Regions from separate parts of the Vibrio sp. QJM3NY_39 genome, predicted to be linked through region 2. Evidence: predicted binding sites of a transcription regulator. Region 2 holds the regulator's gene; each other region holds the start of a gene.

The links. The regulator PurR, encoded in region 2, represses purine synthesis genes. The targets are predictions, from matches to a motif close to TNANGNAAACGTTTNCNTNA.
Region 1: the regulator PurR is predicted to act here: its motif matches at 4,902-4,921, upstream of folD (bifunctional methylenetetrahydrofolate dehydrogenase/methenyltetrahydrofolate cyclohydrolase FolD).
Region 3: the regulator PurR is predicted to act here: its motif matches at 4,889-4,908, upstream of AC3CHU_RS23620 (formate--tetrahydrofolate ligase).
Region 4: the regulator PurR is predicted to act here: its motif matches at 5,485-5,504, upstream of AC3CHU_RS09565 (phosphoribosylaminoimidazolesuccinocarboxamide synthase).

What each region holds. Positions count from the first base shown of each region.
Region 1 covers NZ_CM173505.1:952,128-960,268, forward strand. The annotation lists gene AC3CHU_RS04435 (LysR family transcriptional regulator) at 1-362, shown strand, start outside; gene AC3CHU_RS04440 (NupC/NupG family nucleoside CNT transporter) at 567-1,766, shown strand; gene AC3CHU_RS04445 (cation:proton antiporter) at 1,982-3,796, shown strand; gene folD (bifunctional methylenetetrahydrofolate dehydrogenase/methenyltetrahydrofolate cyclohydrolase FolD) at 3,967-4,824, opposite strand; gene AC3CHU_RS04455 (hypothetical protein) at 6,315-7,241, shown strand; gene AC3CHU_RS04460 (RES family NAD+ phosphorylase) at 7,451-8,141, opposite strand, start outside.
Region 2 covers NZ_CM173505.1:1,199,013-1,207,153, forward strand. The annotation lists gene AC3CHU_RS05485 (putative signal transducing protein) at 29-346, opposite strand; gene AC3CHU_RS05490 (TVP38/TMEM64 family protein) at 400-1,080, opposite strand; gene AC3CHU_RS05495 (TfoX/Sxy family DNA transformation protein) at 1,216-1,806, opposite strand; cyclic di-GMP riboswitch class I at 1,934-2,019, opposite strand; gene purR (HTH-type transcriptional repressor PurR) at 2,190-3,194, opposite strand; gene torD (molecular chaperone TorD) at 3,511-4,158, opposite strand; gene torR (two-component system response regulator TorR) at 4,443-5,156, shown strand; gene elyC (envelope biogenesis factor ElyC) at 5,418-6,272, opposite strand; gene cmoM (tRNA uridine 5-oxyacetic acid(34) methyltransferase CmoM) at 6,388-7,173, shown strand; gene mukF (chromosome partition protein MukF) at 7,297-8,141, shown strand, end outside.
Region 3 covers NZ_CM173506.1:1,739,545-1,747,685, reverse strand. The annotation lists gene arfB (alternative ribosome rescue aminoacyl-tRNA hydrolase ArfB) at 1-238, opposite strand, end outside; gene AC3CHU_RS23630 (beta-phosphoglucomutase family hydrolase) at 326-931, shown strand; gene AC3CHU_RS23625 (sensor domain-containing diguanylate cyclase) at 968-2,872, opposite strand; gene AC3CHU_RS23620 (formate--tetrahydrofolate ligase) at 3,110-4,858, opposite strand; gene AC3CHU_RS23615 (inosine/guanosine kinase) at 5,152-6,456, opposite strand; gene AC3CHU_RS23610 (CreA family protein) at 6,599-7,075, opposite strand; gene AC3CHU_RS23605 (hypothetical protein) at 7,324-7,818, shown strand; gene AC3CHU_RS23600 (HD domain-containing phosphohydrolase) at 7,879-8,141, shown strand, end outside.
Region 4 covers NZ_CM173505.1:2,133,352-2,141,492, forward strand. The annotation lists gene ydiJ (D-2-hydroxyglutarate dehydrogenase YdiJ) at 1-311, opposite strand, end outside; gene AC3CHU_RS09535 (DUF3334 family protein) at 533-1,216, shown strand; gene AC3CHU_RS09540 (DUF2786 domain-containing protein) at 1,425-2,114, shown strand; gene AC3CHU_RS09545 (YiaD family glycine zipper/OmpA-like lipoprotein) at 2,257-2,925, shown strand; gene AC3CHU_RS09550 (tetratricopeptide repeat protein) at 3,082-4,176, shown strand; gene AC3CHU_RS09555 (hypothetical protein) at 4,342-4,530, shown strand; gene AC3CHU_RS09560 (SulA-like leucine-rich domain-containing protein) at 4,903-5,310, shown strand; gene AC3CHU_RS09565 (phosphoribosylaminoimidazolesuccinocarboxamide synthase) at 5,603-6,706, shown strand; gene AC3CHU_RS09570 (hypothetical protein) at 6,889-7,266, opposite strand; gene AC3CHU_RS09575 (helicase-related protein) at 7,470-8,141, opposite strand, start outside.

The sequences.
Region 1 (8,141 bases), 250 kb from region 2:
GCAGCCGTGAACGTGATTACACGTCATGGGCATTTGATAACGGCCAAGAAAATCTCAGTGTTAAAGTGGCGGGCGATTACTCGGTGGATTTGGCTGAAGCGGTACGAGACGCGGCAGTATCAGGTTGGGGCGTTGCTTACCTAGCGACTTACTTAGTCAAAGAAGAGTTTAGAACGGGCAAGCTCATCCAAGTTTTACCGGAATGGCGAGCGAGTCAGCTGATGCCATTCTATGCCGTGTATCCGAGTAGAAAGAACATGCCGAAGAAGCTTTCAGCAGTGATTGAGTTCATCAAAGATCATATCGGATCGCCGACTTATTGGGACAAAAACCTCAAAACTTGCGTTGAACTGCACCGCTAACTGTTTCCCAATCTATAAATATAATTTCCATATGGAAAAAGTTTGTTTTTTAATCAAAGTTAATTATTAAAATTCAATTACTTAGTGAAATTCACTATTAAAGAGTGATTCAACCAACATCACATTAACAACCTCAACTTGCCGCAAACGATTTCCTCTATAGAATGCGTCGCCTTTCCTACCTACAACTTTAGGTTGACGCACATGGCTTCCCTACTTGGAATTATCACTATTTTAGTAACCGCTTGGTTACTATCTACGGACAGAAAAAATATCCCGCTAAGAACCGTCTCTTTGGCTTTCTTACTGCAAATCTCATTCGCCCTACTGGTTCTGTATGTGCCAATGGGTAAAGAAGTGCTGAATGCAGCCACTGGTGCAGTGTCTAGCTTGATCAACTACGGTCAAGAGGGGATTAACTTCCTATTTGGTGGCCTAACGAATAACGGATTTGTATTCGCTATTAACGTTCTCGGCATCATTATCTTTTTCTCTGCATTGATTTCAGGTTTGTATCACATCGGCTTTATGCCAAAGGTGATCAACCTAATCGGCGGTGCTTTGCAAAAGTTCTTAGGTACAGGCCGTGCGGAGTCACTGTCTGCTACTGCGAATATTTTTGTTGGCATGATCGAAGCGCCATTGGTGGTTAAACCTTACTTGAAGCACATGACGGATTCACAACTGTTTGCCGTCATGGTGTGTGGTTTGGCTTCTGTAGCTGGTGGCACGCTAGTCGGTTATGCATCGCTTGGTGTTGATTTGAACTACCTGATCGCTGCGGCATTCATGTCTGCTCCTGCTGGTCTATTGATGGCCAAGATTTTGGTACCAGGTAGCGCAGATGAGGCTCAAGAAAATATTGAGTCTGACGTTGAAATTCCACGAGCAACAAACGTAGTCGAGGCAATGGCAGATGGGGCTATGTCTGGACTTCGTATTGCCGTTGCAGTGGGTGCGACACTTTTGGCCTTTATCAGTGTGATAGCAATGCTGAATGGCTTGTTAGGTATTGTTGGTGGCTGGTTTGGCGTAAACCTAAGCTTCGAACTTATCCTAGGTTATGTGTTCGCGCCCGTTGCATGGCTGATCGGTGTGCCGTGGTCTGAGGCTGTGGTTGCAGGCTCGCTGATCGGTAACAAGATCGTTGTGAACGAGTTTGTGGCTTTCATCCAGTTAATGGACGTAAAAGACGCACTGAGTGAGCACTCAAAAGCGATCGTTACTTTCGCGCTATGTGGTTTTGCCAACATCTCTACGATGGCCATTTTGATTGGCGGTTTGGGCAGCTTAGTTCCAGAGCGTCGTTCTTTCATCTCACAATACGGCTTTAAAGCAATTTGTGCGGGTGTGCTTGCCAACCTAATGAGCGCAGCGATTGCCGGCGTGGTGCTTTCTCTATAAGTAATCATTGGTGACTTATAAGCACTTTCTAACTGGGCCATAACCACCCAGTTAGCTAATCGTGGCTTTGCTCTCCCTATAGTAAAGTGACTGATTAACCACAATAATATTCGCTTAGTATGATAAAGAGAGCCTATAGTGTAAGAACGTAGGCTTTCTTATTTCAGTGAATAAGTTTGTACCACAGGGTGTGGTACAAATGTTTAGGGGCACAAATGGATTTGTCGATCACTTCTTCTTTGGCGTTAATTGGACTCTTGTCCTTGGCTTGCCAGCTACTTGGTTGGCGTTTGCGTCTTCCCGCTATTCTTCCTTTGCTTATCGTTGGCCTGCTATTAGGTCCCGGTCTCAACATCCTTAATCCTGATGCCATTTTTGGTGATGTACTGTTCCCGTTGATTTCATTAGGGGTCGCCATCATTTTGTTTGAAGGTGCATTGACTCTTAATTTCAAAGAAATCAGAGGCCATGGCCGCATGGTGACTCACTTAGTGAGTTTCGGCATGTTGATTACATGGGCGTGCATCGTGGTGGGGGCTTATTATTTTGTCGATTTCAGTTGGCCATTGGCGGCGTTGTTTGCTGCATTAGTCGTGGTGACTGGCCCAACGGTGATTGTTCCCATGCTGCGCAGCATTCAACCTAAATCTTCGCTAGGCAGTATCTTGCGCTGGGAAGGGATAGTGATTGACCCGATTGGCGCTCTGTTTGCCGTTCTCGTTTACGAATACATTGTCTCTTCAGCCGATCCTACAAGCCATGTTCTGTCGGCGTTGGGGCTGACTTTAGCCATTGGTTTGGGCTTAGGGATCATCGGTGGCTATTTGATTGCCAAGATGCTGCAAGGGCATTGGGTTCCACATTATTTGCGTAACGTGGCGGTCCTGACATTAATGCTGGCGGCGTTCTCTTTCTCAAATGATCTGAGTGAAGAGTCCGGTTTATTAACCGTGACCATCATGGGTATCTGGCTCGCCAATGTGAAAGGCTTGGATCTCGAAGACATTATTGAATTCAAAGAAACCCTGACTGTGTTACTCATTTCTGCGTTGTTTATTCTGTTAGCGAGCAGGCTTGATTCAGGGACTTTCCTCTCAATAGGTTGGGGCGGAATTGGCTTATTAGCGGTCGTCATGCTGGTGGCTCGTCCTCTGAGTGTGTGGATCAGCGGGATCGGCACGGATCTTACTTCAGCAGATAAATGGTTTTTGAGCTGGATGGCGCCTCGCGGGATCGTTGCGGCCGCAGTTTCTTCTCTGTTTGCAATCAAGCTTCAAGAGAAGCAATTAATCGAAGGGGCAGATTTACTGGTGCCAATGGTGTTCTTGGTCATTATTGGTACGGTAGTGATTCAGAGCCTAACCGCGAGTTGGTGGGCTAGAAGGCTGGGTGTGACTCAAGAGAAGGCACAAGGGGTTATTTTCTTTGGTGCGACTCATTTTTCACGTCAGTTTGCCAAAGTGCTGGCGACACACAACATCAACAGTGTGCTTGCTGATACCAACTGGGAGAGCATTCGCTTAGCGCGCATGGACAACTTGAATGTCTATTTCGGTAATCCAGCTTCGAGCCATGCTGAAAATAATCTGGAATTGGACGGGATAGGGCGTGCCATGATCGTTTCGCCTTACCGTCAAACCAACCCATTAGTCAGTATGCACTATCAAGATGAGTTTGGTGAGAATAAGGTGTTTGAACTTGAATCATCAGAAAATAAACATGAAAGGCATCAGGTGAGCCGCGATGGTAATAGAAGCCTGTTTTCAGAAGGGGTTACCTATTCCAAACTTAACTCCTTGATGGCTCAAGGTAGCCAAATTAAGAGCACGGGTTTGACCGAAGCATTTGACCTTAATGAGTTTAACGCGCTGTATCCTAAAGCGATTCCACTTGGCGTGATTAATGATGGTGATTTTCGCTTAGTGACACAAGGTTCTGAATTGGAAAAACTCATATCAACGGAGTGTCAGGTCATTAGTTTATTGCCGCTTTCGGAAGAGATTGAAGGTATCGATACTCCAGATAAGTAGCTAGTGCTCTGTATTTAAAGCGAGTCGCTTTGTATCAAAAACGAATAGCTCAGTATCAAAAAAGCCGCAACGTTTTCACGCTGCGGCTTTCTAATTTTGCTCTAGCTTATTTTACTCTAGGGCGAGGCAATTCATGCCACAGGTATTACTACCTAAGCTGTCATTGCCGACTATTTCGAGTGAAATTGCTCACAAGCGATCATTGTATTCTCGATTAGGCTCGCCACTGTCATTGGGCCTACACCACCCGGTACTGGTGTGATGAAGCTTGCGCTCTCTTTAGCCACATCGTATTCAACGTCGCCAACGAGCTTGCCAGATTCCAAACGGTTGATACCAACATCGACCACAACAGCACCTTTCTTAATCCAAGCACCAGGAATGAAGTTAGGCTTACCAACGGCAACCACAACAACGTCTGCTTGACGTACGTGACCTTCAAGGTCTTTGGTGAAGCGGTGGCATGTTGTTGTCGTACAACCTGCTAGAAGCAGTTCTAGAGTCATTGGGCGACCAACAATGTTTGATGCGCCTACAACAACCGCGTGCTTGCCGCGTAAATCGATGTTGTAACGGTCAAGCAGCGTGATGATGCCTTTAGGCGTACAAGAGCGTAGCTTAGGCATACGCTGAGCCAAACGGCCTACGTTGTATGGGTGGAAGCCATCAACGTCTTTTTCAGGTGTGATACGCTCAAGAACGTGAGTAGTATCGATACCAGCAGGCAAAGGCAGTTGAACTAGAATGCCATCAATCTCTGGGTCTTCGTTGAGTTGATCGACTAGCGTTAGCAATTCATGTTCGGTGGCAGTTGCTGGTAAATCAAAAGATTTCGAGACGAAACCAACTTCTTCACACGCTTTGCGTTTACTGCCAACGTAAACCTGAGATGCCGGGTCTTCACCCACTAAAACAACCGCTAGGCCCGGAGCACGCAATCCAGCTTGAGTACGAGCTTTTACACGTGCCGCTACTTCAGAGCGAACCGTTTGAGAAATTAGCTTTCCATCAATATTTTGAGCAGTCATGAATTTCCTTAGTATTGATATTCAAGTTAGTGGCTGATGTTTTGGCGCATTATTCCAGAAAATCTTTTTGATTACCATCAAGCAAACGTTTGCTTTGTTCTATTTTCCAACACTTATAATCTTATTGCCCTTTTTTTACTCACTTGGATCAGAATGTTAGATAAAGCCGTTGCTTTACTGATTCGAATTCGTATAATCCTTTCCTGTAGCGCGCCCTTAGCTCAGCTGGATAGAGCACGACTAACCCCCTAATAGTTACCATTTTAGGAATGAATAACTATTATACAAAGGTTTAGGTGGTAGTAAGGTTACCATAAGAAGTTTTTATGGTTACCATTTATTATTGGTAAGTTACCACTTTTACGTAAACAGTTTTTCCTTAAAAGTGATAGAAAAAAGTAAAAATAATCATCTTCGATGGTTGAAAATCGATAGCTAAATCATTACTATAGCATCGAATTAGAACGTCCCCTTAGCTCAGCTGGATAGAGCACCGACCTTTAAGAGAGGAGCCTGTATTAGGAAACTTATACAGTGTAGAGGGTGAATTCATGGAAACCTCAGCGCGTAGTGGCGGTGGCAATCATGAGCCAAGTCTTACATGCGTGTAAGAAAGGTGCAGAGACTAGGTGGTGCAATGCGAACACATTGCGTAAAACATCATTTAGCGCCCTCCACCCTAGCAAGTTATGTTGTGGGTGATGATATAGTCCAGACTACAAACATCGTGATGATGGCAGCGAAAGCTGTAGTGGTAAGCTAAGTCGGTGGTCGAAGGTTCGAATCCTTCAGGGGACGCCACATTTTAAGAAACGGTATAACATTAATTGTTATACCGTTTTTTTTGCTTGAGATAATTTGCCTATGTAAGAATGGTATTAATAGCTTTGCTCTGTTTATCATTATTGAGGCGATACTTTTAACTAATACTCAAATGTAATAGCAGATCGAAGTTAAGTTATTTGATTGAAGTCTTAATCCCCCTGTATGTCTAAAGCTCCTAATTGCGTAGCTTTCCAATCATTTACACCAAGTTATAATCTCTTGAAACACCTTATAATCAACGTTTTCTTAACTTTTTCACTTATTCCTTTTTATTTATTGATAAGTAAGATTACGATTTTAATTACTTCTGTCGCTTGGCAAAAGTATGTGTTTTTCTCCTCCTAGTCACGTCCGTATTATACAAATTACCAACACCTCAACTCGGCCTTCTGTCTAGGGAGTTTTGAGTAGCGATTGATTAATCATTTCAGGATACTCTATAGTTCAAACTAGTTGACAATAAAATAAATTAACTCTAGGCTCCTCTTCAGGATTTTCGATCTACTCGAATGAAGGCGATAGACGCCTTGGCGACTCGACCAGCCAGCACACACTACATACTCCTTGTCATACAAGTTTAATATCAGTTATTAACTCATTAATGTACCGAATCTTCATCTGCTTATAATGGTCGCAGAATTGGATGGAGTTTGGGGGACTATTACATGAGCGATATAAAGACACTCTTAAAAAAAGCATCTAGAAAGTTTCAGAATGAGCTTGAGCAAATTTGTTCAACGACTAAGCCTACATTTTCGGCTAGCTTAGACCTGTTTTCTCAACTTGTCGCTGGGAAAAATTATAGTGAAATGATTCACAAGGTTCAAAATTCTGAGCTTAATTTCCTACCGATACCCTCGCTATTTTTTGTGGTGAACGAACTTAAGAGGAAAGGTGAAGATGTTACAACACAACAAGTATCATTCGCTCTTATAAATGCTATTGGTCGAAGCTCTATTGAGGTGTTTTTCCCCGTTCTATCCTCTACTGTAGCAAAGGTTAAAGATTCAGATACTGAAACATTAGCTGTCAACTTCCGCAACATAGGGTTAGTGGCTTCATACACTCCCGGTTACCTCCCTATTGTCGACCATAGTTTTCAAAATGAAGAGTCGTCAGATGCAGAAACTTTCATAAAAGCTATGTTAGGACAATCAGATAATACATTTCATAGGATTTTTACTGAAAATCAAAAATGTACTAAGGCTTATTCTGATAAGAGAGTATTGGGCATGATTTATCGAGATTCATTCGTTGAGAAAGCAGTTAATGTATTGTTAGGCGTTGGTAAAGATGAGTTTGGTTGCGACGCTACTATTCATGATATAGCTGAGAAATTTGGCGAGCGAGAGGAGATTGAAGGATTAATTTCCTATGCATTTTCTTACATTAGTACACATGATAATTTAGTGTCGTGGGATGAGGGCGTTGGGAGTTTATTTTCAATGTTAGTGGCACAATCAATTGACGACGAGCTAAAGTTAGTCAAATTCGAGGGTGAAAGTTTTAATTGGGATGCGAACTCCCTTAAGCCAGTCGTTAGTTATACAAGACAGCGATTAAAAGACATCTTAACCAATATTTATTCTTGATTTTCTTAAGGTAGCGAAAATAAATACAAGTGAATTATAAGGGTCATTGTTTCAAATCTGAAAGGTTGCCATTGTCCATTCTTGGACAATGGCAGTAGTATTGACTACCACTTAAAAGCTAATTCACTAGTGCATTGTGATAGGTAGCTGGCTATTTTAGTGGTTAAGCGTGAGAGCCTATTCGAACAAATAGAAGGTTTCTGTAATGATCAATCTAAACTAACTGCCACAGATTTTACCGTTTTTGATAGTGGTTCATGAATGCGTACTTTATTGCTAGAGAAGAGAACAATGTTTTTGCCAGTACCGTACGAACTGTTGAAAATTATCCCATCATGAGCCCCTATATTTCTAAGGTATTCGCAAACAAACTGCGTTGGGATATAGTCCAAATGTGAGTTTTCAGGTAATACTGGAACAGATAACTCGTTGGAAAATTCTTCAAGTAGATGAAGACATTTAATTACAAGCTCTAGCTCGTCCTCTTCAAATTGTAAAAGGGGAAGTTTTTGTTTAGGGTTTGAAAGGTCAATGAGTTTGATGCTCTCCAGAACTTCAACTTCAGAAATGAATATTCTTGCCCCGTTACTTGGCCTTACCTCATGACAGCATACTGCTTCGGATTCTGCTAAGTACAAATAAGGAATTCCTGCGGGATTAGCTCTTCCAGCTGAGGCTTTACCTCCCGGGGGAGAACCCATTGCTTCAGCTAAAAGGTTTTCATTTGATATTCGTGCTCGATAGTATTTCTTACCCACGCAGACATTTCTTTCTAATTGAGCCACGGTTAGCAAAAAGGCAGATGATTCAATAGAAAGGTCCTGATCCTCTACCGTTCTATTTGCAAAAATACGCCCATAGAGTGCGGTGCTTGGGAAAAATCTATTTTTAGTAATAAGG
Region 2 (8,141 bases):
TTGGAGCCACTTTACCTTTCAAAACCTGCTATTCAGGTGAAGCAGTACCGCACTGCCAACAAGAACCGAATTGTGCTTCGTTGACTTCATGACATTCTCCGCAACGCCACTCTTCATAAATGATCGAATCTTGCTGTTTCTGGTAGTCATTAACAACTGCCCGGGCTTTGCTCGCCAATTCTGGCTCATATAACCATACGTAAGGGTCAGTTTCTTCGGCAAATGGGATTTCCCCTTTCAAACCGAATAACCCTTCACCACGAACTTCACACGCAATATTCATACTTTCTAGTAATCCACAGATGATGTGGGCTTCTGTCGGATTCGATGCACTGAAGATTTTCATTGAGATAGAACCTTATCTGGCTATATGCGTTATTTAGCTATTATAAGTATACGTTATTCAGCCACAGGTGCTGAGCGAAATTTATTCATCAACCATTTAGCAATGATTGGGAATACACCCAGCAAGGCAAATGACAATAGTACTGAAGGGGACACGATACCCGAAAGTGAATCAATTTCCGCGAGTTGAGTACCAGCATTCAAGAAAACGGCAGTACCCGGTAACATTCCTATTTGACTTGTAATGTAATAGCGACTCACAGACATCGGTGTTAGACCCATCAACAGGTTGATAAGGAAAAATGGGAATACAGGAATCAGACGCAGAGAAAACAAGTAAAATGCTCCGTCTTTTTCAACGCCCTTGTTAATCGTTGCTAATTTGTCACCAAATTTAGTTTGGATCCAGTCACGTAACAGATAACGGCTACTTAAAAACGCGAGGGTTGCACCAATGGCACTGGCGAAAGAGACCAGCAGCAAACTATTCCAGAAACCAAATAGCGCAGCCCCTAACAGGGTCACAACAGCAGCACCAGGAATTGAGAAAGCAGTAATCATTACATACGCGACAAAATAGATAGCAGCGGCAGCAATGAAGTTGCTATCAATGTAGTCATTTAAAACGGCTTGTTGGGCCTTGGCATTTTCAAGCGTTAGGTATTGGCCGAAATTGACGCCTAACAAGACGATGGTTACGACCAACACAATACCCAATATCATTTTCTTACTCATTGATACTTCCTCTAAATTTTCAATGTATACCATTAGTATAGATAGACAGGCAAAGCATAGATTAACTTTCAGCAGATATAAAAAAAGCCGCAGTAAATGCGGCTTAGTTATGTATATAGTTTTTCACTTACAATGTTAATTGACGCGATTGATAAGCTCTTCACGACGCTGCTGCGGTATAACAGACCAATGTGTGCCATTGATCGCGCCTTCTAGCGCCCAAAGTAGTTCAATACTGACAGAAGACGCATGTGATTCTTTGATGGCGTTAAATGCGTTTACAGAGCCAGATTCATATAAACGCTCTACGGAATCGATCCCTGCTTTTTTCAACATACGCTCAGTGGCGAGTCGAAGGTTGGGCAGATCTTTGAGTCGAGTAGGCTTAGCTGAAGATTGCTCAGCTTTTTCTTCTTTAGCAAAACCCAGAGACGTTGTTGCAAGCTGCAAGATTTTCTCTTGGTCTTGCCACAGGCCTTCGGGTAAAGCGAAATATTTAGTAACGACAGGGAAACCACGTTTTTTGTAGACGTACGGTTGAAACCCTTGTTGTTCGAACTGTTTCGTTGTGCATTTGTCTGCTCGTATGTGCAGCTGGTCATTTACAACCAGAGCAAACATAGTGTCATCAGCAAAAAGACCGAAGCCACCAAACATCGAGCGTGATTTTATTTTTCCTAGGGATTCAAATAATTTCATTGAATCCTTTAGTATCGGTTTATCCATGTTATTTATCTCGGTGTATTTGAACTACGCCACCAAATAAGCAGGTCCGAGAGATTAGCAAAATGTTGCAATTAAATTGTCAATTAGCCGTAAATTACTAAATTATTAGTAGTTACTGCATTTTGCCATCGGTAACCCCGCTACCATACCAACGAGTGGTTTAGGCCGGAAGCTTTGCGTCTCACTCTTTCAAGTGATTTGCCCTGTGCGTGACTGATTGAATAGAATAAAGTTTTTGTTGAATGAGGCTCACACTTGTTATTTCAAAATGTGATACTGCTTCAATTAATGATCTTTCCAGTATGATACCAGGTTCATTGATGTTGTTGATAAAAAAAGCGCACCTAAAGGTGCGCTTGATTAAACTAAACTGAATTTATCAATTAATTTAACGTTTTAACTGTGCTTCGCTCAACAATTTCAGGGTGCATTTCGAATACACGTTTTTCATGGTCTTTGTCTTTGATGCGTTCTAACAAAATTTCGAATGCATTCTTACCAACACGACGCTTCGGTTGGTGAACCGTGGTCAATGGTGGAGAGAAGTATTCAGCTAACTCGATGTTATCGTAACCAATCACTGAAATATCTTCAGGGATACGAATACCTTGTTGTTGTAAGCGACTCATTAGGCCAAGTGCCATGGTGTCGTTAAAACAGAATACGGCTGTAGGGCGATCTTCCATTTTAATAATTTGATCAGCAGCAATCACAGCGGTATCACACTCAAAGTTGCCTTCAATGATTAGACGCTCATCAGTAGCTATTTTGGCTTCACCCAACGCACGTTTGTAACCTGCAATACGTTCTACACATGCTGCTTTGTCTAAGTGGCCACTTAAGCAAGCAATCTTAGAATGACCGCGTTCAATAAGGTACTTGGTTGCCAGATAGCCACCTTCTTCAGAGTTATCAATGATCTTATCGGCTTGAGAGGTCTCAGGGCCCCAATCCATGACAACTTTAGGGATATCAGCGTGACGGTCTAACATCTCTCTTAATTCTTCAGTTAGGTCTGAACACATAACCAAGATGCCATCTACACGTTTCTCTGCAAGCATTCGAATGTAGTCGCGCTGCTTCTCATAGATACCGCCAGTGTTACACAAGATCAAAGTGTAACCTTGACGGTAACAGTAACTCTCAACACCATCGATAACTTCAGAGAAGAATAGGTTGGTTGATTGAGTCACTAGCATGCCGATAGTGCGCGTTGTATTACATTTTAAGCTACGAGCAACAGCACTCGGCGCGTAGTTTAGTTCGTCTACGGCTTTGTTTACTTTTTCTTGAGTCGCTTCTGCAACAAAGCGAGTTTTGTTGATTACGTGAGAAACGGTTGTTGTTGATACGCCTGCTAAGCGAGCGACATCTTTTATAGTGGCCATGGTTTTATCCTATTAGAAGCTACTTTCCCAAAGTACGGAATGAAGTAGCCGTTAAGCTACCTAACTAAGAGCTTAAATTTGTAGGGCTCTTTGGGTACTAAAGTGCTAAAAAACAAAAAACCGCTATTGAGCGGCTTGTCTTAACACCGAAATGCTCAAAACTATAATAAGCATAGCATTTCGTGAATGTTTCATATTTTATCGTTTGCGGTCACAATTTTAGACTGACTAGAAATTACTCGCAATAAAATTCACCCGGAAATCCGGGTGAATTGTCACATTCTTCTGAATTTATTTAACGAGTCATCCAATCAGCTTATTCACCAGCAAGGTATTGGGTGTCCAATTTGCAGAATGCAAGTAGCAGAGATGAGACTGATGCGTAGAAACCGAATTCGTCAACGTCATGACATTTAACGTTGAACTTTGGTACCCAAGTAAGAAGTTGTTGCTCGATAAATTGCTGTTGAACAGCGAAGGATTTTTCTAGCTCTTCTTCAAGCTCCGTTTCATTAGAACGGATGATCAAGTTGCCAAGGAAGTCGAGTTCGATAGCGATGTGGTCAGCTGGTTCTTTTAGGTCTTGGTTCACCACTAAGTTGTGCTTGGCCATGATCTCTTCCATATCTTTTGCTGGCTTATCATTCAAAAGGCCAGTCTCACCGATATACATAGAAGCGTAAGGAAGTGCGCCATGCTTATCTGTTTTTAAGAATAAGTCACAGAAGTCAGCAGACAATTCTAGTTGAGCATCCTCACGCGTTTGTAGGCGGTTTAGCGCATCCACTAGGCTATCGATCGCCGGTTTTAGTGTTTCATTTTCGCCTAAACCAGTTAGGAAAGAACGAATTTCAACAGAGTGGTAGTGATCGAGTTCTTCTTGAGTGAGCTCTTTAGCGAATAAGCTTGATAGCCACCAGTATATTTCTGCTCTTTGCTCGTTGAACGCTTTCGTATCTTTCATTTCTTAGATCCTGATTTAGTCTTGTGGTGTTACTTATATGCATCTTGAAGTTACTTGTGCAAAGCACACCAAGGCTGAATAACAAGGTTATTTGCGAAACGCAAAGTTACTCGTTAGTAGTAATGCCTATATTGAATTGCGATGGACGATAAATAGCAAGGTTTAAGATTGTCTTGTATCAAAAAAGATCCATGTTTCTGGCTTTTATCTTGTGTACCACTAGAATTGTTACGAGTTATGAATAGAATAGTCACTGAAACTATTAAATAAGAAAAGTGGTGTAGATGAGCTATCACGTATTAGTCGTAGAAGATGATGTGGTAACCCGCAGTAAACTGGTCGGATACTTCCAGAACGAAGGTTACACAGTAAGCGAAGCAGAAAGCGGCGCTCAAATGAGAAACGTGTTAGAAGATAATAACGTTGACCTCATTATGCTGGACATCAACTTACCAGGCGAAGATGGATTGATGCTAACTCGCGAATTACGCAGTCAATCAGACATTGGAATTATTTTAGTTACTGGACGCACGGATAGCATCGACAAAATCGTTGGCCTTGAAATGGGCGCTGACGATTACGTTACTAAACCCTTCGAACTTCGCGAGTTATTGGTTCGAGTTAAAAACCTACTTTGGCGCATTTCTGCCGCTCGTAAAACAGCAGCAGGTAAGGTTGAAGAGACTGAAGACGAATCTGTGGTTCGTTTTGGTGAGTGGACGTTTGATATCCCTCGTCGTGCGCTAAGCAAAAACGGCGAGCCGGTAAAACTGACTAAAGCTGAATATGAACTGTTGGTAGCGCTTTCTTCTTACCCTAACCAGGTATTAAGTCGTGAACGCATTCTGAATATGATCAGCCACCGAGTGGATGCTCCAAACGATCGAACTATCGACGTGTTAATCCGTCGTATGCGTGCGAAGATGGAGTTTGACCCTAAGAATCCACAAATTTTTGTAACGGTTCACGGTGAAGGTTACATGTTCGCTGGTGATTGATTTCCTTCGGGAGTGACCAATCAACAACGATATTTAAACGTAAAAGCCGAGACATCATTGATGTCTCGGCTTTTTTATTACTTAGCTTTTACTGTTTATGAACTGGAAACCTGCAAATTACTTGGTTAATCAGTCTTGCCTATCTGGCCGAGTCTACAGATCAGGCTATGTCTACAGGTAAGGCTATGTCTACAGGTAAGATTATGTCTACAGGTAAGATTATGTCTACTGATAAAATTCAGTTTACTGATTCGGCTGAGCTTATTGAGGCTGCGCCGCAGAAATACCACCGTCATCTTCAACTAAGCGAGATGTTTCAGGAACAACAATGGGTTCTTCAACGGTGTCATTACTTGTATCAAGCCAATCACGCAGGCTTTGCCACATCAACCCCATTGTTTCGTGCCAGTAACGTTCAGTTTGCTCAAGGTAAAGAGCTTTGGGCATGTACTTATTCCAAGGTTCAACAATCCCTTCTTGTGCAAGGTAGTTGGTTGGTGCTGGTAATGGCCTCATGCCGGCAGCATGGAATTCATTCAATGCGCGAGTCATATGGCTAGCGGAAGTTACCAGTACCATTCTTTTATTTTTAACGAACGCAGCGGCTTGGCGGGCTTCTTCCCAAGTGTCTTTTGCTGTTTCAAGCAGAATGATATCGGGCTTTGAGACACCTAGTGCCAACGCAACTTTGGCCATCATTCTAGCATTGCTCACTTCAGTGCCTGCGCCATAGCCAGACAAAATGAGTTTTGCACCAGGGTAAAGGCGTAGAATACGAATCCCTTCACTTAAACGCATAAGACCGGTGCGACTAAGCTCTGATGTTGGTGGGATTTGGTCGTCTACGACGTGACCACTTCCGAGAACCATCACGTAATCGACGGTTTCATCGACAGGTAAAAAAGCGGTGTGTTGCCTTTCCATTGGCATTAAAAGTTGATTAGAAACTGGCTGGAAAGCGATGAGGAAAATACCACAGAGGGCTGAAAGGGTGATTAGGCAACCCGTCTTCCTTTTGGTAGTAAACATCACTAGGGCTAAACCCAGAAAAGCGAGAATTAACATTGCTGGCAGTGGCATCAGTAACGAAGACACTACTTTTTTCAGCTCAAACATATCCGAATAGTCCGAAAAAACATCACTTAGTAGTAAAAAGAGACATCGCCTCTTTATTCCTGAAATTCCTGTGACAGAATAGCAGGCACGATAGGACATAATAACTCAAGTAGCCGTGACTGAAGACCGTAATTTCGACGATATTGCCCACAAATTTGCAAAAAACATTTACGGCTCTGACAAAGGAGAGATCCGTCAGATCATCGTATGGGAAGATTTAGAACAAGCTTTGAGCAAATTTGAGAAATCAGCTTCGCCGCTGCATGTGCTTGATGCTGGAGGCGGCCTTGCGCAGATGTCGCAAAAAATTGCGTCGCTTGGGCATAACGTTTCTCTTTGCGACCTCTCTTCTGAAATGCTGAAGCTAGCAGAAGAAAGTATCAGCGAAGCGGGTTTGTTAGATCAGTATCGATTCATCCATTCTCCGGTACAAAAAGTCGCAGAACATCTCGATGAGAAAGTCGATTTTTTGATGTTTCATGCCGTAATGGAATGGCTCGCAGATCCTAAAGAGGCGCTTGATTTATTGTTGGAGCAAGTAAACCCCGGTGGCGTTGCTTCGATAATGTTTTACAACCACCACGGATTAGTCCTGAAAAATGTGATTTGTGGCAACATTCCTCATGTATTGAATGGGATGCCACATCGAAAACGGTTTAAGCTGCAACCACAAAAAGGCTTGAAGCCAGAAGAGGTTTACCAATGGATAGAAGACGCCGGTCTAGAAATCTGTGGTAAATCAGGCATTCGCTCTTTCAGTGACTACATAGGTAATATGGAGTACATGGGTGATTACCAATTTGAAGATGTATTGGAACTAGAAAAACAGCTATGTCGTCAAGAGCCATATCTGTCGCTAGGCCGTTATATTCACGTTTGGGCTCAAAAACCTGCGCAATAACAGCGGTGAATGTGGTAAAAGAAGCCACAACATGCGCTATGCAATCGTAACAAGCCCGCGTCATAAAGAAATAGGCGTCATATAATACGTTCGATATGACGAAGAACAGTAACAGGAACCACAATGAGTGAAATGACTCAAACTGCCGAAGAGCAGCCAATTGATGAGTTGGTGGGCTGGGTCAAGCAGCATGATTTTTCATTAAACTTGCCACCAGAGCGCTTAGCATTTTTGATTGCTATCGCAGTACTAAGCAATGAAAGGTTCGATGAAGAGTTGGGCGAAGGTGAACTGCACGATGCATTTACCATTGTCACTCGACTGTTTGAAGATACTGGCGAAGCGTCTGCGTTTCGTGCCAACAATGCCATCAATGAGCTAGTTAAACAGAAGTTGATCAGCCGCTTTACCAGTGAAATCACCGATGGTGCGAGCATCTACCGCTTATCACCGTTGGCCGTTGGTATCTCTGATTATTACTTACGTCACCGTCAGTTCTCTAAATTAAAACTGTCTATTCAGCTTTCTATGGTTGCCGATGAGATGGCAAAAGCCATTGAAGCTGCGCAGAAGGGCGGAACTCCGGGGCATTGGAAAAAGAACGTTTACGGCGTACTCAAATATTCAGTTGGTGAAATTTTCGATCAGATTGATCTTAACCAACGTGTTATGGATGAGCAGCAACAAACCGTTAAGCAGCAAATTGCCGACCTTTTAAATAAGGACTGGCGAGAAGCGATTAATAACTGTGAAGCTTTGCTATCAGAAACTTCTGCGACGCTAAAAGAATTGCAAGATACCTTGCAAGCGGCGGGTGATGAACTGCAAACACAGATCCTCGATATTCAAGAAATTGTTTACGGTGACGATGAACTCGAGTTCGTTGGCGAAACCCTGTTCGGTTTGCAAATGAAGCTTGACCGAATCACCAGTTGGGGTCAGCAAGCAATCGACTTGTGGATCGGCTA
Region 3 (8,141 bases), on a different replicon from region 2:
GAGTTCTATACTGCTGCGCTTTAATGATAATTACTCCATCTTTCGTGATGCGGCTATCTTTGTGCGCTAACAGTCTTTCTTTATAGAAATCAGGTAGTGTGGAGTGGTTAATGTCAAAACGTAAGTGTATCGCGCTCGATACTTTATTGACGTTTTGACCGCCAGCTCCTTGTGCTCTGATCGCAGTTAACTGGATTTCCCAGTCTTGAATTGAAACAGAGTTAGATATTTGTAACATAAACATCCATTTTGAACGGTAATATTGGGTCATGATACTGAATATTGGTTATGGTATCAGTAACTTTCTCAAACAGTGGTAGTAATGATGAAAATAGATTTAACGGCGTATGAAGGGTTAATCTTTGATATGGATGGTACGTTGATCGATACAATGCCAGCACATGTAAAAGCGTGGCAGCAAACGGCTGAAGAATTCGGTTTTCATTTTGAAGCGCCTTGGCTGCATAGTTTAGGTGGCATGCCGAGTTATAAGATCGCCGGTGAAGTGAATAGTAAGTACGGTTTATCGCTCGATCCACAAGCGGTTTCTACGTTTAAGATGGCGTCGTTTGCTGCGATTGAAGACAAAGGAGAGATCATCCCTTGTACTCACTCTCTGCTGTTAGAGCATCTGGGTAATAAGAAGATTGCGGTTGGAACGGGCAGCCAACGTAAAAGTGCCGAACAGTTGTTGGACAAAACAGATATCTTGAGCAAGCTCGATATCCTAGTGACAGCAACAGATGTTAAGAATCACAAACCCAATCCAGATACCTTCTTAGATGCGTGTTTTGGTATGGGATTACAGCCAAAGCAGTGTGTTGTGTTTGAAGATACGAACTTAGGTAAACAAGCCGCTCATGCTGCGAAGATGGATTGCATTCTGGTGGTAGAAGGGAACAAGTTAGAGTTTTACCCGGCCCCAAGTTGATCGAGAGCCTAACAAGAGTGCTTGTACTATCTTTTGTTAGGCTATTTCACTCATTTCTTTGTCTAGGAATAAGCATACATTGTTTCTACCTGCTGCTTTAGCTTCGTATAACGCTAAATCAGCGCACTTGTAGTTCAGTGCTGGATCATTGGTGATGTTAGTAATGCCGCCACTCACAGTGACTACGTTATCGAGTTCAAGGCTGACTGCAATTCTCAGCCTGTTGAGAACGTATTCAGCTCCTTCCGTTGTGGTGTGAGGAAGAATAACACCAAACTCTTCGCCACCAATGCGAGCAACAAAATCTGTTTCACGGCATTCACGCTGAAGTACTTGAGCGACTGTTTGAATGACTCGATCACCGTAGTCGTGCCCAAATCTGTCGTTAATGCGTTTGAAGTAGTCAATATCCAAGATAGCTAAGCAAGATTGCTCGCGAGTAGGGTAACGATTAACACGAGAACATTCGTCGCGAAGTTCAAGGTCAAATTTTCTTCGATTCCAGCAACCGGCTAATGCGTCCTTTTCACTTAGATTTCTGAGCTTTTTCTCGAGTTCTTTGTGCTTACTAATATCGACAAAAGAAGCGACGTAAAACTGAATCACATCTTTCGAATCTTTGATGGTTTGGATTCGTAGTATTTCGGTAATCAATGAACCGTCTTTGCGACGATTTATCACTTCTCCCTCCCACATGCCTTTCTTCTGGATTACGCTCCACATCTTGATGTAGAACTCCTGATTATAGCGCCCAGAGGCAAACATCGATGGTTGGCGACCTTTTACTTCTTCCAGTTCGTAGCCACTGACTCGAGTAAATTCTTGGTTAACTTTAATGATTCGGTTATTTCTGTCGGTAATGACCAGTGCAGACATACCGTTCATTGCTGCTTTGGCCAGTTGGCTATCTATGCTGTTCTTTTTATGGTTACTGTTCCACAAAACAAAACCAGCAGAGATCATAGAAATTAGGAAAGATAAGGTGATGACCTGCACGAATATGGCTTGTTTTTCTTGTAGGTACTGGCTGCTGAACAGTTGGTTTTCAACATGAAGAACCAAATAAATTGGTCCTTCAAATTGCTTTATTTTAGGGCTGATATCTGAGTGGAAATACCAGTTTTTACCATCAAAGTAGCTAGAAGAGGTATTTTCTTGAATGGCTTTCCAAAGTTCAGGGTAAAGCTTCGCGTAGGTTTTATCTGAACGAGATGCAATAAGATGCCCAAACGATTCTTCGATATCCGGGCCCATGATGATATGTCCGGTCCTGTTAAGAATAACAGGGACGGCGGATGACGTACCTATTTGATAAAGAAGACGGTCGTAGACCTCGAGCATATTCAGGTTAGCGATAAAGTAACCAATAATACGATCTTCTGATGCGACGGGTGTCATTATCCTTAGGGCTGGCATCAAAGGATGGACAACCTCACCATTTTCAATCTCTAAATCGATACCGTTTGAGCTTACGTCTCCAATTTTTAATTGTTGAAGCGTTTTAAAGTAACCACGAGCCGACTTATCTTGAAGCTTATTAACTGGAACTATCGTCGCGTTCTTGTTGTTGTAGTTAATGCGGTAAACCTCATTACCTTCTAAGTCGAGGTAGCGAAGTTGAGAATAATATTGTTGTCCACGCGCTAACATCACCCATAGATCTTCTAGCGCTTCTTTATGAACAATCGAAGGTTCTTCGATCGCACGCAGTAGTGTTTGAGAATTTGCAATAGAAGGCACGGAGTTGGAGATTTGCTCAACAATTATTGCGAGCTCATGAAAGCTGTATTCAATTTGATTTTGGCTGGATTGCTTAATATTTAACGTGTGTTGGGCTTCGACCCGGTCAAATTCAGAGTTGATGTAGAGGGCAGGGACTAATCCTAGGGCAAATATGGTGCATAGAAATTGGCTGATTAGTTTTTTTATACTCGTATTCATCACTGTCCTCAAAGAATCAGCGCAATACTATATATTTTATAGGGTTTTTAATGTGATCTTAACCCAGAACTTAAAACAAGATTTGTATATAACTACGATTTTACTGCAACTTTTTGCATTCAAGCTTGATTGTTGAGCAATCACTTCGTTAGGAAATGATTGCTCAATATAGAACGCCGCTCTGAAACTTGAGCCCAATTAATCGCGATTAATTGCCGTTTATCTAGCTAAGAGCATCTAGCTTAGGCCGATAATATTTCCATTACTATCAATATCTAATGACATGAAAGCCGGTTTATCAGGTAAACCTGGCATGGTCATTACGTTGCCGCACAAAGCGTAGATGAAGCCGGCACCAGCACACAGTTTTAACTCTCTAACGGGTACGTCAAACTGAGTGGGTGCACCCTTTATTTGAGCTTCTGTTGAAATCGATAATGGCGTTTTTGCCAAACAAACTGATAGGTCGCCATAGCCGTGTTGGTTGAACTCAGTCAGTTGTTTCCTTGCCAGTGGTGATAGCGAAATACTTGCTGCGCCGTATCCGACTTCAGCGACTGCCATCAGTTTCTCTTCTAAGCTTTGCTTAGAGTAGTACAAAGGCTTAAATTTACTCTCTGTTTGGCATGCTTTTACCACGGCGTGAGCCAACTGAACTGCACCTTCACCACCTTGACCAAACGCTTCACTTACTTCAACGCGAACGCTTGGGTCGAATTCGATGACCATCTGTTTCAATGCGTCGAGCTCTTGAGCTGAATCTTGTGGGAATCGATTGATCGCAACGACAGTAGGCACTTGGTATTGTTTAACGTTGTTGATATGCCATTTAAGGTTCTCAAAGCCTGCAGTGAGCGCGTCTTGATCGTCATTAAAGATTGAATCAGGTAATGGAGTGCCTGGTCTTAAATCGTATAATCCAGAGTTGGCCTTTAATCCGCGTAATGTTGCGACAACTACGGCGCAATCGGGTTTCTTGTTCGATGCTTTCACCTTGATGTTACAAGCTTTCTCAAACCCCATGTCAGAGCCGAAGCCACCTTCGGTCACTACAAAGTCACTCAACTTCAACGCTATCTTGTCGGCAATAATCGAAGAGTTTCCGTGGGCTATGTTCGCGAATGGTCCCGCGTGAATGAGTGTCGGCACGCCTTCAAGAGTTTGCATCAATGTTGGTTCAATAGAGTCCTTCATCGTTACTGTCATAGCGCCCGCGACGTTGAAGTCTTCTGCGGTTAATGGCGAACCTTGATTGTTGTATGCGAGTACGACACGGCCGATACGCTTGCGTAGATCTTGTAGATCATCGGCAAGAGCGAGAATAGCCATCAGCTCTGAGGCGGCTGAGATATCAAAACCATCTTCGCGCTCAAGGCCATTAATTGTTTTGTCTGCTTCGTTTTTGCCTACTGTGATCATGCGCAATGCACGGTCATTATGGTCGAGTACACGGCGCCACACGATTCTGCTTGGATCGATGTCTAATGATTTTAAGCCAGAGCGTGTTTCAAAGGCTTCTAATCCTTCACGCTGCTCATGATACAAGCGTGCATCAATGGCTGCAGAGGCGAGGTTATTAGCGGCTGTCACAGCATGAATATCACCGGTGAGGTGCAAGTTTAACTGTTCCATAGGGGCGACTTGAGAGTAACCACCACCGGCTGCGCCACCTTTAACACCAAAAACTGGGCCCATTGAAGGCTGGCGAATGCAGGCCATCGCAGATTGGTTAATCTTTGCGAGGCCTTGTGCTAATCCAATAGTAGTGACGGTTTTGCCTTCGCCAAGAGGCGTTGGTGTGATAGCGGTCACCACGACCAATTTACCATCTTGTTGGTTGGCGAGGCGTTCAAGTGATGTCAGAGACACTTTAGATTTGTATTGCCCTAATGGCTGATGTTCGTTGTGTTGCAGGCCAGCTTGTTTGGCAACTTCACTGATGTTTTTAAGGGGAGTAGAGCGACAAATATCAATATCAGACAGCATATTTGATCCTTATATCAGAACCGAAAGGTTGTACGTAAACGTTTGCGTGGCGATAGTACTGCATAAATTTGCCAAGTAAAGGCAAACCACACGAATTATGTGCTGGAAGATAACAGATCTAAAGAGTCATTGCGCGAGATCAAATGTTAAACGAGCAAAATATTCGATGTGACTACCTTCAGCTGCAGTTATATTAGTACTGAATACAAAAAGGGCTGCATATAGCAGCCCTTCAGGAATGGAAAATCTAGCTGGTCATCAACTTTGATGAGTTAACAACCTGGCATGGTTGATTATCGATCCCAGTATGTTTCTTCTAAGCTATCTTCGCGTTCTGGTAGTGCACGAGAAAGGCGAGGAGAGTGCTGAGTCAATACTTCGTAGCTTACGCGGTTTGCGTACTTACAAATTTGAGACAGTGACGAGTAAGTTAAGCACGCGTGCTCGTGTTTCTCTGAATTCGGTACGTTCACGTGATGGTAACTGTTCGCTGCCATGTCATGTAGAAGTGCCGAAAGCGCGCCATCACCAGCACCGTTTGTGTTTTTAATCTCAAGTGGGCCACCTAAGTAAGGGCCGATGTGAGAGTACACTTTGACTGGGTCTTTACAGTCTTGCTTACGCATCGCACGGCTGAATTCGTATTTGTTAAATTCAGGAATGTTACCCGGTAATAACGGTAGTGTTGTTTCGCGTTTCGCTGGCTCGTCAGTGTAGCCTGCCATGTATAAGCCGACAGGGCCTGCAGTGCAGAGAACTAGGTCAACCCACTCAAGCGCTTTGTTCGCCGCGAGCAAAGGATCTTTTTCACCCGTTAATGCTTCACCTTCATCTTCGTTCATTGCGACGATGGTTACGTTCTCTTTCAGGTATTCTTGCCACCATTCAGCGTTACCTTCGATCACGTACTTCGTACCAAGCGTCAGTACAACTGGCACATTGTGCGCTTTCGCGTATTCAATCGCTTTTTGTACCGCTTTTGGCATCGGATCTTCAGGCTTACCGCGCATTAAGTATGAAGACACAACCAATGCAGACGCTTTTTCAAAAATCTGTTCAGGAATACTTTCAGGGAGTAGTTGGTTCATGTGTCCTTCGTTGATCGCAAACGTACGTTCGCCATCTTCGGTAATGAGCGTGTAACAACGACCAATTGGACCATCAACGGTTTGTAGGTGGTTTAAGTTCATACGAGAAGAAGTGCGGCAAAGGTAGCGGTAACCAAATGAGCCAACTTCAATCTTCTTAGACATTACGCCAAGCAGGACAGATTTACTGTCTGCAAGTACGGAATAGTTGTGCAATGTATTGCCGATAGTATCGCCAGGGTATTGATGCGTGATCAAACCGCGTTGAACTAATTCTTCATACAGCGCATCTGCTTTACTTTCTTCCAATACTAGTGAGTGACCTTTACTCAGCTCGTATTTTTCTAGGAACGCGTTGTCAACACGGGCCTCGATATCAACAATAGTTTGACCCACACCGACAATTGTTGCGCGGTGAAGCTTAGGTGTTTGTTGAATTTGGTTGACCAACGGATCACGGGCGTGAGTTGGAAAGTAGTGCTTAGATTTACGCTGTCCAGGAAATTTCATATGACAAATACAGTGAAAAAATTTTGCCGCATGATATCACATTTTGTTTCTGTTTCTTTCATTTTTATTACATTTTGAATCACCTGCGCAATGTCTGTACAGGTGATTCAGCTTACTCTTGCTTCAGACCATTCGTGTGAGACTATTCGGCTGGAACGAGTGTTGCCGGATCTACGTAAGCCTTTGTACCCCATAGCGGAACGGTTGAAAGGCTATGTTTGAAACTGCCTTCTGTTTCTTTGGTTGTGTAAGACAAGTAAAGCAGCGATTGATTCTCAGCATCGTAGATACGACGAACCTTCATCGTTTTAAAGAAGATACTTTTCGACTGCTTGAATACCACTTCACCTGATTTACTTTTGTCTATTTTAGCAATCATTTCTGGAGTGATTTCGCCCGTTTGACGACAAGAGATAGAGCTATCGCTTGGATCAGAAAGGCTAAGATTTGCTTCGATTGATGCAATGTGACAAGTCACACCTTCGATCTTATCATCATCTAAAGATGACATTTTGATATCCTTCATTGTGAAGAATCCCAAAGAGACGTCGCCAACCTCGTTGTCCGAACAGCCTGCTAACATTGTGATGATACCTGCTGCTATTAAGGCTTTTTTCATAAGAAGTCCTTTTTATTTATATAGTTCTGTTTACTATAAGGATATTGAAAGCTTGAATACGAGTGTAGAGCTTTTCACCGAGTTCTTAAAGGATGTTATGAGAGAATGAAAAATATGAAGCATTTAAAGTACTTGTTGGTGTTAGTTATGCTCTGTATCCTTTCTGCATGTAGCTCGGCACCTACGCCGACCATATGTCTTCCAAATAACTGTGATATTTGGGGTTACTAATCTTAGGTACTAAAAGAATGAATAACGAAATACCTGAAAGCGCGCATAAGAAAAACCAATGGCTGTTTAGCCAACTCGACATTGCTTATCCCGCAAAGGAGAGCTTGCTAGGTCGAGAACTTTATCAAAGCAGACTCCCATCCAAGAATTACCAACTCCTCGCTCAAGATCAAATTCCTTCCCAAATTGATGAACTTCATAAAGTCGATTTCCATAAACTGACGGTACTTTTTTCACTTAACCAAGCCAGTGTTTATCACGATGAAACCGAAAGGGCACATATGCTCGAGTTCTTGAGTCAGATTATGTTGTCTGATGAGCATGTTTTATACATTGGTACTCAAAGTGGTGATGTTGTGGCGAGTGCTATTGTCACAGAAGTGGAAGACTCTCTGTTGATCTCCGACGTGATTATTGAAAACGGTCAAGATATCAACGGCTTTGCTAAGCAGTTACATGATTTTTGGGCACAAGATCATGCTTCTCACGATAAAGTGTGGGTCGAGAACTAAAGATTCTTTGAGAAAGCGTTAATCTAAGTACAATACCCCATCTTTTATAAAGGGTTTTGTATGTACAAGCTATTGATATCAATCGCTGTATTGTGTGTTAGCGCTTTTTCTACAGTCAGTTTTGCTACCGACTGGGATATCAAACGCATCCTAGTTTTACACTCATACGAACCTTCTTACCAATGGACTGCTGACTTTCAGAAAGGGATAGGCAGTGCGTTCAGCCAATCTCAAACCGAAGTTAAACTCTCAATCGAGTATTTGGATACAAAGCGCGTCCATAGCTCTGAGTACTACCACTCTCTCACCGATTACTTACAAGC
Region 4 (8,141 bases), 930 kb from region 2:
GAAAGGTCAACCACGACACCTTTCGTCAACGATTGACCGTTGGTTCCGGTACCGCCACCACGAGGGGAAAAGGTCACACGTTCGTAAGCGGATTTAGCACCCACTTGACCGAGCAACACAACGTCTTGAGTTGTTTTAGGAAGGATGACCGCCTGCGGCAATTGCTGATAGACACTGTTATCAGTCGCCACAGCCAAACGGCTAGAATATTGAGATTCAATGTCGCCAGTAAAGCCCGCTGTTTTTAGTTCATCTAAAAAGCGTACGACTACTGGATCGACATCAGCATTAAGTTGAAGTCTTGGTAACATTTGCTTCCTGCCCCTACTTCGCTGATCCAATCAGCATTGGGTTATCTGAGATTTTTAATAATTTTCTTTGAATTTCGTCACTTTACTACTATTAAGATCATATAAAAAGGTGATCAAATCAGAATCTCAGTGCAAGAATGGAGAAATAGTCACTTTCGTCTTAATTCAGTCCAATATACTGAATAACATTTTGTTTAAGACATCTCCATGAGCACATCACAATGAAAAAAAACAAAACAGTCACAACTGAAGATATTCTTCTTAAGCTATGCCAATCAGTCTCAAGCGTACTCACTTCAGCGACGGCTTCTCAGGTGTCCTATTCAGCTATGGTTCAAAAGATCAACAAGACAAGTCTGAAGCCAGACTTTGGTTGTTTCGTCTTATTTGACGGTGGCTTTTCTGGTCTTGTTGTCATCAATTTTACGTCTAAAGCCGCGCTAGAGATCTATACCAATTACATGCGTAACATGGGCATGCCAGAAGATGAGCTGGCGGTACTGCACACTTCAGACGAAGTGGGCGATGTTTTAGGTGAGCTGATGAACCAGTTAGTTGGTGATTTCACCAATAAAATCCGTAAAGAACTGCAAACCAACATCACACAAAACCAACCGAAAATGCTGGCATTGAACAAGCAAGTAAACCTTTCTGTTGATACTAACCTAGATCGTCCACAAGCTCGCCGAGTGACCTTCTCGACTGCAAACAACAACATCTTCTATCTAGAGCTTGCAATGGATAAGACAGAATTCATCCAATTAGAAGAATTTGAGATCGCTGAAGACGAATGTCCAGACAGTATTCTTGAGGCTACTCAGAAAAAAATGCAGGAAGCGAATAAGCCCGCTCAAAGTTCAGGTAATGATTCGGCAGCCGATCTACTCGATGAACTTGGTATCTAGTTTGCTAATGCTCTAGTTAATCCGGAAAATCGTGTCACTAACGCCATCAATACGCTTGATGGCGTTTTTGTATTACCCAGAAGCCGCCTTTTCCATCCTTCATAATGGCTCACCGCGTAATAACAAATGACTTTTGACTTTGCTGTTACCTGCCAAAACATGTAAAATGTCGGACTTTTCAAAATTTGCGGTAATGATTAAGTAGTCGATGGATAAGAAAAAAGCCCTAAAGAAAATTGCCAAGTGCCTTGAGCTTGGAAATTCTGCGAACGTCAATGAAGCGGCCAATGCGATAAAAATGGCGCATAACTTGATGCTGAAATATGGTCTCGAGAAAGACGATATTGAATTTATCAAGATGGGAAAAACTCAGTCCAGTCATCTGTTACCTGCAAATATCAGCTCTACACTGCTGCGTGTTATTCGCGGTATTAACACCAAGTTTGGCGTAGAAGCCGTATTACTGAACCACAAAGGCCTTAAGCGTGTGGAGTTCATTGGTGAAGCTGATCGAGCGATCTTTGCTGCCTTTGCTTTCGATATTATTTATCGCGAATTGAACGAGCATACGGGTCAATTCAGAAACAGCTTTGCAGGATCTGGTACAGGAACTCTCGAAGTCACTCGTCGTGTGAACTCTTACGTCTCTGGTTGGGTAGAAGGTGCGCTTGAAAAGTTGCCAATCATTACCCCGGATGACGAGTCAAACAACAAAATCAATAACTACATTGATAAAGAATTTGAAAATATTGACCGTGAAACCTTCAAACAACAACTCAGAGAGGCGATGAAAAACCTCACCGCTGACTATGAAGTTGGTTTGAAGAAAGGTCGTAAGCTCTCGGTAAACCGCCCTGTTGGCGGAACTCAAGCGGCTAAAAAAATCACCAAATCGTAGAGCATGCCATTTAGCTAAATCATAATGCTTGCTCTTTACATTTCCTCAGCACATTGTTACAACCATCAATAATACTTATAGGACTATATGTTTGTCATTCGCAATCCATGCGTTTGACAGAAGTACATGATGGAGAAATACGTTGAAAAAAATCACACTAGCCCTAGCGCTTACTGTCGCTCTAACGGGTTGTCAGGCAACTCAACGCCAAAATGCTACAACAGGCGAATCTGAGACGAACTCTGCAACTCAAGGCGCTCTAATTGGTGCAATCGCTGGTGCCGTTGCTGGTGCTGCTACTGGTGACGATTCTAAAGATCGCCGTAAACGTGCACTCATTGGTGCTGCTGGTGGCGCCGCCGTTGGTGGTGGTATAGGTTACTACTTCGACCAACAAGAAGCTGCACTTCGTGAAGAACTCATGAACTCTGGTGTTCAAGTTGAACGCGTTGGTGAGAACCAGCTTCTACTTCGCCTAGAAAACGGCATTGGTTTTGGTTCTGGCTCTTACGCTTTAGAGTCTAGTATTCACAACACACTACGTGGTGTTGCTCGTATCTTAGTTGAATACCCAGACACTAGCCTAGTGATCGACGGTCACACTGACAGCACTGGCAGCGAGTCGTCTAACCAAATCCTTTCTGAGCGTCGTGCTGAATCTGTTCGTGCATTCTTGATCTCTCAAGACGTTGCTGCCGGTCGTGCCATTGCTCGTGGTAACGGTGAACGTTACCCTCTATGTGACAACAACACGTCTCAAGGTCGCGCTTGTAACCGTCGCGTAGAAATTCAAATATTGCCGCTTAAGTAGCACGGTTAAAGCCCAGTTACCTTTATCTATTGAATTAACCACTATATAGTTGCTTGTCATTCGTATCGCTTATTTTAAGCGTTACGACTTAACGCTCAGCCACATAGCGTATTCATACTGACATATCGATTCTGGGCTTTTTACGAGACTTATCTTTTGCTGATCCTATCCAACATTCTGTCATCATCACTTCTTAGAGCTCTATTTCTAGCCCTCATCTTTTCCACGATACCTTTGTCCACCACACATTTCGTGCACGCAGAAAGCAGTGATGAATTTTCATTAGCTCCACAATCTCAAGAGTCACAACCTCAAGATCCAGTTTCTCAATACCAATTAGCTCAAGCTTATGAATCGGGTATCGACGTTCCTGTTAGCACTAGTGATGCATTGTATTGGTACACGCAGTCAGCAGAAAATTGCAACCCAAACGCGCAATTTAGACTGGGTGAATGGTACTTGGCAGGAACAGGTGTTGAACAAAGCAACAAGCTAGCTTTAGAATGGTTTATCAAATCAGCATTGCAAGGTAACAAACGCGCCTCAGTTGAGGTCGCAAAGATCTATGAGTCCTCACTTGAGAAAGATCTACTCCAACCATTAGATGCAGCACAGCTATGGTATGAAGCGGCCCTAAAAGACAACCCTGATGCAGAAGATGGTTACAATCGCGTTCTCGAAGCCCAATTCAACCAACAACGCGCCAAGCAGATCTCTTCGATTGAGCAGCTTAATGACAACGTCAGTGCAGAAGCCAATACGAATCAACCAAGTACCTTCCCTTCGGCACTAACTTCTAGAGACCAAGCAACACGTTCTAACCTAACAAACTATGACTATATGATCGGCGCAGTACTGGCCGTTTTAATTGCAATAGTGAGTATCAGCGCGACTCTGGTTGTATCGCGAAAGCGACAGATTCTGAAGTCTGGTGAGTTAAATCAGCAACAGCAGACACTTGAAGCGCAACTTAGCGCGAAAGACTTCACCATTAAGCAGCAAAAGCGCCAACTTCACACTATCTATAACGAACTGAAGAAGCAGAAAAACAACAAGAGCTTGAACAATTTTCAGGTAGCTTGTGCGCTATTTGGCTACACGCCTAGCTCAATTCCGGACCAGAAAAGCATCAAGATACGATACAAACAATTATCAAAGATCTACCATCCAGATGGTCACGGATGTGACGAAGAAATGAAACGTTTGAACAATGCGCTAAAAACCATTTTACAAAATGTTACAAAACCGTAAACAACTACACATATTAAATTTGCAAGGTCGCAAAGATATCGATTTTATTAGTGTTGCAATCGATCCCCCTCTCAAAAACGGGTAACAAACTATTAACTAATGGGTCTTACTTGTGTCATAATTTGCGCCGAAAATACACCTGACTTAAACAGGTGAGGAGAGAATATGTTCACAATAGAAGGCGTTTGTGATTGGTGCAAAAAGCCAAGCCTAGTTAAAAAGCACGACTACCTAGATGGTAAGTGTCATCATGCATGTAAAGAGTGCAATGATATTGCAACCATTGATGTTCGCCAGTTCAATATTGGTGAAATGGAAATGAGAGCAAAACTCTCCCAAGCGACATTGAGATAAGCAACACCGTTGAAATATAAGAAAGCGCCTAAGGCGCTTTTTTTGTGTCTGTGGTTTTAGATCTTCTCTCTTCTCTCTTCTCTCTTCTCTCTTCTCTCTTCTCTCTTCTCTCTTCTCTCTTCTATACAGGTGTATACAGTACTTTTCTGTCAAAACCACTGTATAAACCTGTATAAGGCTCACATTTTTTCAAATTATGAGACAAAACAGCAAATTCATTCAAATTTAATTTATTATTTAATTTCAACAACTTAACTATGTTCAATCTATAACTTAAGACAAAATCGTCCAATAATCCCGCAAAAAACGCTTGATCTTATAAGCAACTGAAACTACTGTATACACATACAGCATGTATATAAGGACAGCAAAATGATTCAAGCACACGTTAAAGCCCAACACTCTAGCCCGCTAGTTCACTGCGCATTTACATCAGTTTCTCGTAAAAGAAAAAATTCAAACGAGGAAGCGTTATTTGCAAGAATGGCGTTGCTGTCCAACCAACATCAGTGGCTACTGTTTACCGCTCAAACACCGAGACCATCGGCTAAGCAGCTTAAGCAACATAATGTTTGCTGCGACCGAGTTATTCATATGAAAGCCTCTCATCAAATGACTGAGGTAGAAACCGTCGAGAAAGCCATTCGCTCTAAGAATGCGAGTGCGATTGTGGCAAGTGCATCGATTGATCAATTCAGTCAGCAATACCTAAGAACATTAGGAATGCGCTTTCAGTGCGAGGTCTTCTTTATGGATGCGAATTCAGAGCGTATTCACTAAGCCACCTTGCTTAATAACATTTTGGCTCACAAACATAGCTTAATCTTTTAGCTAACAAACTTAAGTTAACCGCATAGCTCCAAAACACAGTCCAAATATACTGCCTTCCCCTGCCCTACAATTCGCCTATTTTTTGTCGAATTGTTAGGCGGGGGTTTTTATTTAAATAATAGATTTAGCAATCGTTTGCTTTTTATCTGGAAGGAAATAGTAGATTGAGTATAATGCCCGTCTAATCATGTGCACACCGCACTTCTCTGTATGACGTTTGATAAAAGATAGGAATGTCTAAATGAGCCTTGCTGATCAAGTTCTTGCCGTAAATGATGACCTACCAATCCGTACTGACAAACCTGTCCACAGTGGCAAAGTTCGCTCAGTCTACTGGTTAACTGAAGAAGATAGTCAACGACTAATCAAAGAAAAAGGCTACGATGTAGCACCAGATGCGCCTTTAGCAATCATGGTGATCAGTGACCGTATCTCTGCATTTGATTGTATCTGGCGTGGTGAAGGTAATCTTAAAGGTGTTCCAGGTAAGGGAGCGGCTCTGAATGCTATCTCTAACCACTGGTTCAAATTGTTTAAAGACCACGGACTTGCTGACAGTCATATTCTTGATATCCCTCACCCGTTCGTATGGATTGTACAAAAAGCTCGCCCAGTCATGATCGAAGCGATTTGTCGTCAATACATCACAGGTTCAATGTGGCGTGCATACGCAAACGGCGAACGTGAATTCTGTGGTATCGAGATGCCTGAAGGCCTCGAGAAAGACAAGAAGCTACCTGAGCTACTGATCACGCCTTCAACAAAAGGGATTTTGAAAGGTATCCCTGGTGTTCCAGAAGCTGACGATGTGAACATCTCGCGTAACAACATCGAAGATAACTTCGCAGCGTTCAACTTTACTCAAGCAAGCGATATCGCGCACTACGAGAAGTTGCTAAAAGAAGGCTTCAACGTTATCAGCCAAGCACTCGCGAAAGTCGACCAAACCTTTGTGGATACAAAGTTTGAATTTGGTTACGTCAACGATGCTCAAGGTAAAGAAAAGCTGATCTATATGGACGAAGTGGGTACTCCAGATTCATCTCGCATTTGGGATACTCAGGAATACAACAAAGGCAACATCGTTGAAAACTCTAAAGAGGGTTTCCGTCAGTTCTTGCTTAACTACTTCCCTGATGCTGACATTCTATTGAACAAAGAACGTATGCCAGAGCGTGAAGCATTAGCTCGTGACAATGAACTTCCATTGGATGCGTTAATGTCTCTTTCTCGTACTTACCTTGATATCGCGGCAAAAATTACAGGCGGCGAGATTGTATTGAGCGACAATCCTAAGCAAGAGATAGTCGATGTATTGCGTGCCGACTATGGTCTAATCGACTAATACGATTTGGCTTTAGGCTTAGACTTAGACTAAGCACTGTTCAATCAATACCTCGTCTTAAAATACGCAAAAGGGCCTCATCATTGAGGCCCTTTTTTATGATATACACTTCACTAAATTCATAGAATTAGCCTTGAATTCAATGAACTAACTTTGAAGTCATAGGACTAAAAACATTATGATCACAGCTTGATAGTAAACTCTTCACCAGAGTTATCTGCAATCACTAAATGGCTACGTGATTCTATGTAATCAATCTGCTCTTCTTCAAGAGAATACGGCATAACAACTTTGAGCTCATTTATCCCTTCTAGCTTGGCAAGCTTAAGTAAGGTGACAATGTTTGATTCATCACTTTTACGCGTAGACATTGATTTCAAAGCCATCTGCCATAAACGGTCTTCTGGGGTTGCTAGCTCTTTGATGCTATCTCTCCAGACAGTGCTGAATACTGGCGCAATCGTGGTTAGTGCTTCCAGAAAAGTCCATTTTTTACTGCATGATGCGCCAAGAAATGTTGTGTAATCAAACTCTACACGCGTCTCTTCCTGTTTATCCATGATGTCCCCCGACACTTTGGCAACACAATATACTCAATATCCACCAACTCTTTCTTTATAGCAATAGGATATAGAAGAATAGTCTTTTATGACCTTTTGATTGGTTAAAAAGGCATATAAAAATCAATTTTGTAACAAAATAAGCACTGAAAAATCATATATGCACCTATTTGATTAATATTTTAGAGATAAAAGTTATCTATCTATTTTATATCAATAATCCGGCTCGCTTTTTTGTACTGAATACGCCAACCAGACCATGTTGGCAGCTCCCAACGTTTTGGCGATAACTTTCGGCTACCCGATTGATAGTGAACGTAAATCAGCTTTCGCGCGGGCAAATATTCTACATCGAGTTGCAAGTCGGCAAGGCTCAATGCAAACGGGTATTTTTCCGAAAACTCTGAATAAAGCCATTCTGGGATACCATCAAATGGAATGTCTGAATGTTCAAACATTTCTAGCTCGCTGACATCGGTAACCCCTAACACCTCAAGCTGTTGTATAAACCATAGTTCAAAGCTAAGTTGCTCGATCTCAGGAGTATATTTTGTTTGTTCATCGAACCCAAGTTTTACATACAACTGCCAGTGTCTGATTTCTTGAGTACGAACCTTTGCAAAACCGGGAAGCTGGACGCCTTTTAACACAAGATCGACGATTGGCTTCAATGATAACTGACCTTCAGCGGCGACCAATCTAGTGGCAATCGTTCGACCTGCATACACCAATACCATCTCAGTAAAGACGCCATCATCGTTCACAACCGTTTCACCTTGCTGCCACTCACCTAGCTCTTCTTCAACGACAAGCTCAAGAGAAATAGGCGCGGTAGTTGTGGCCAACGTCAATGTCTGCTTAACGCCTCTTCCCGG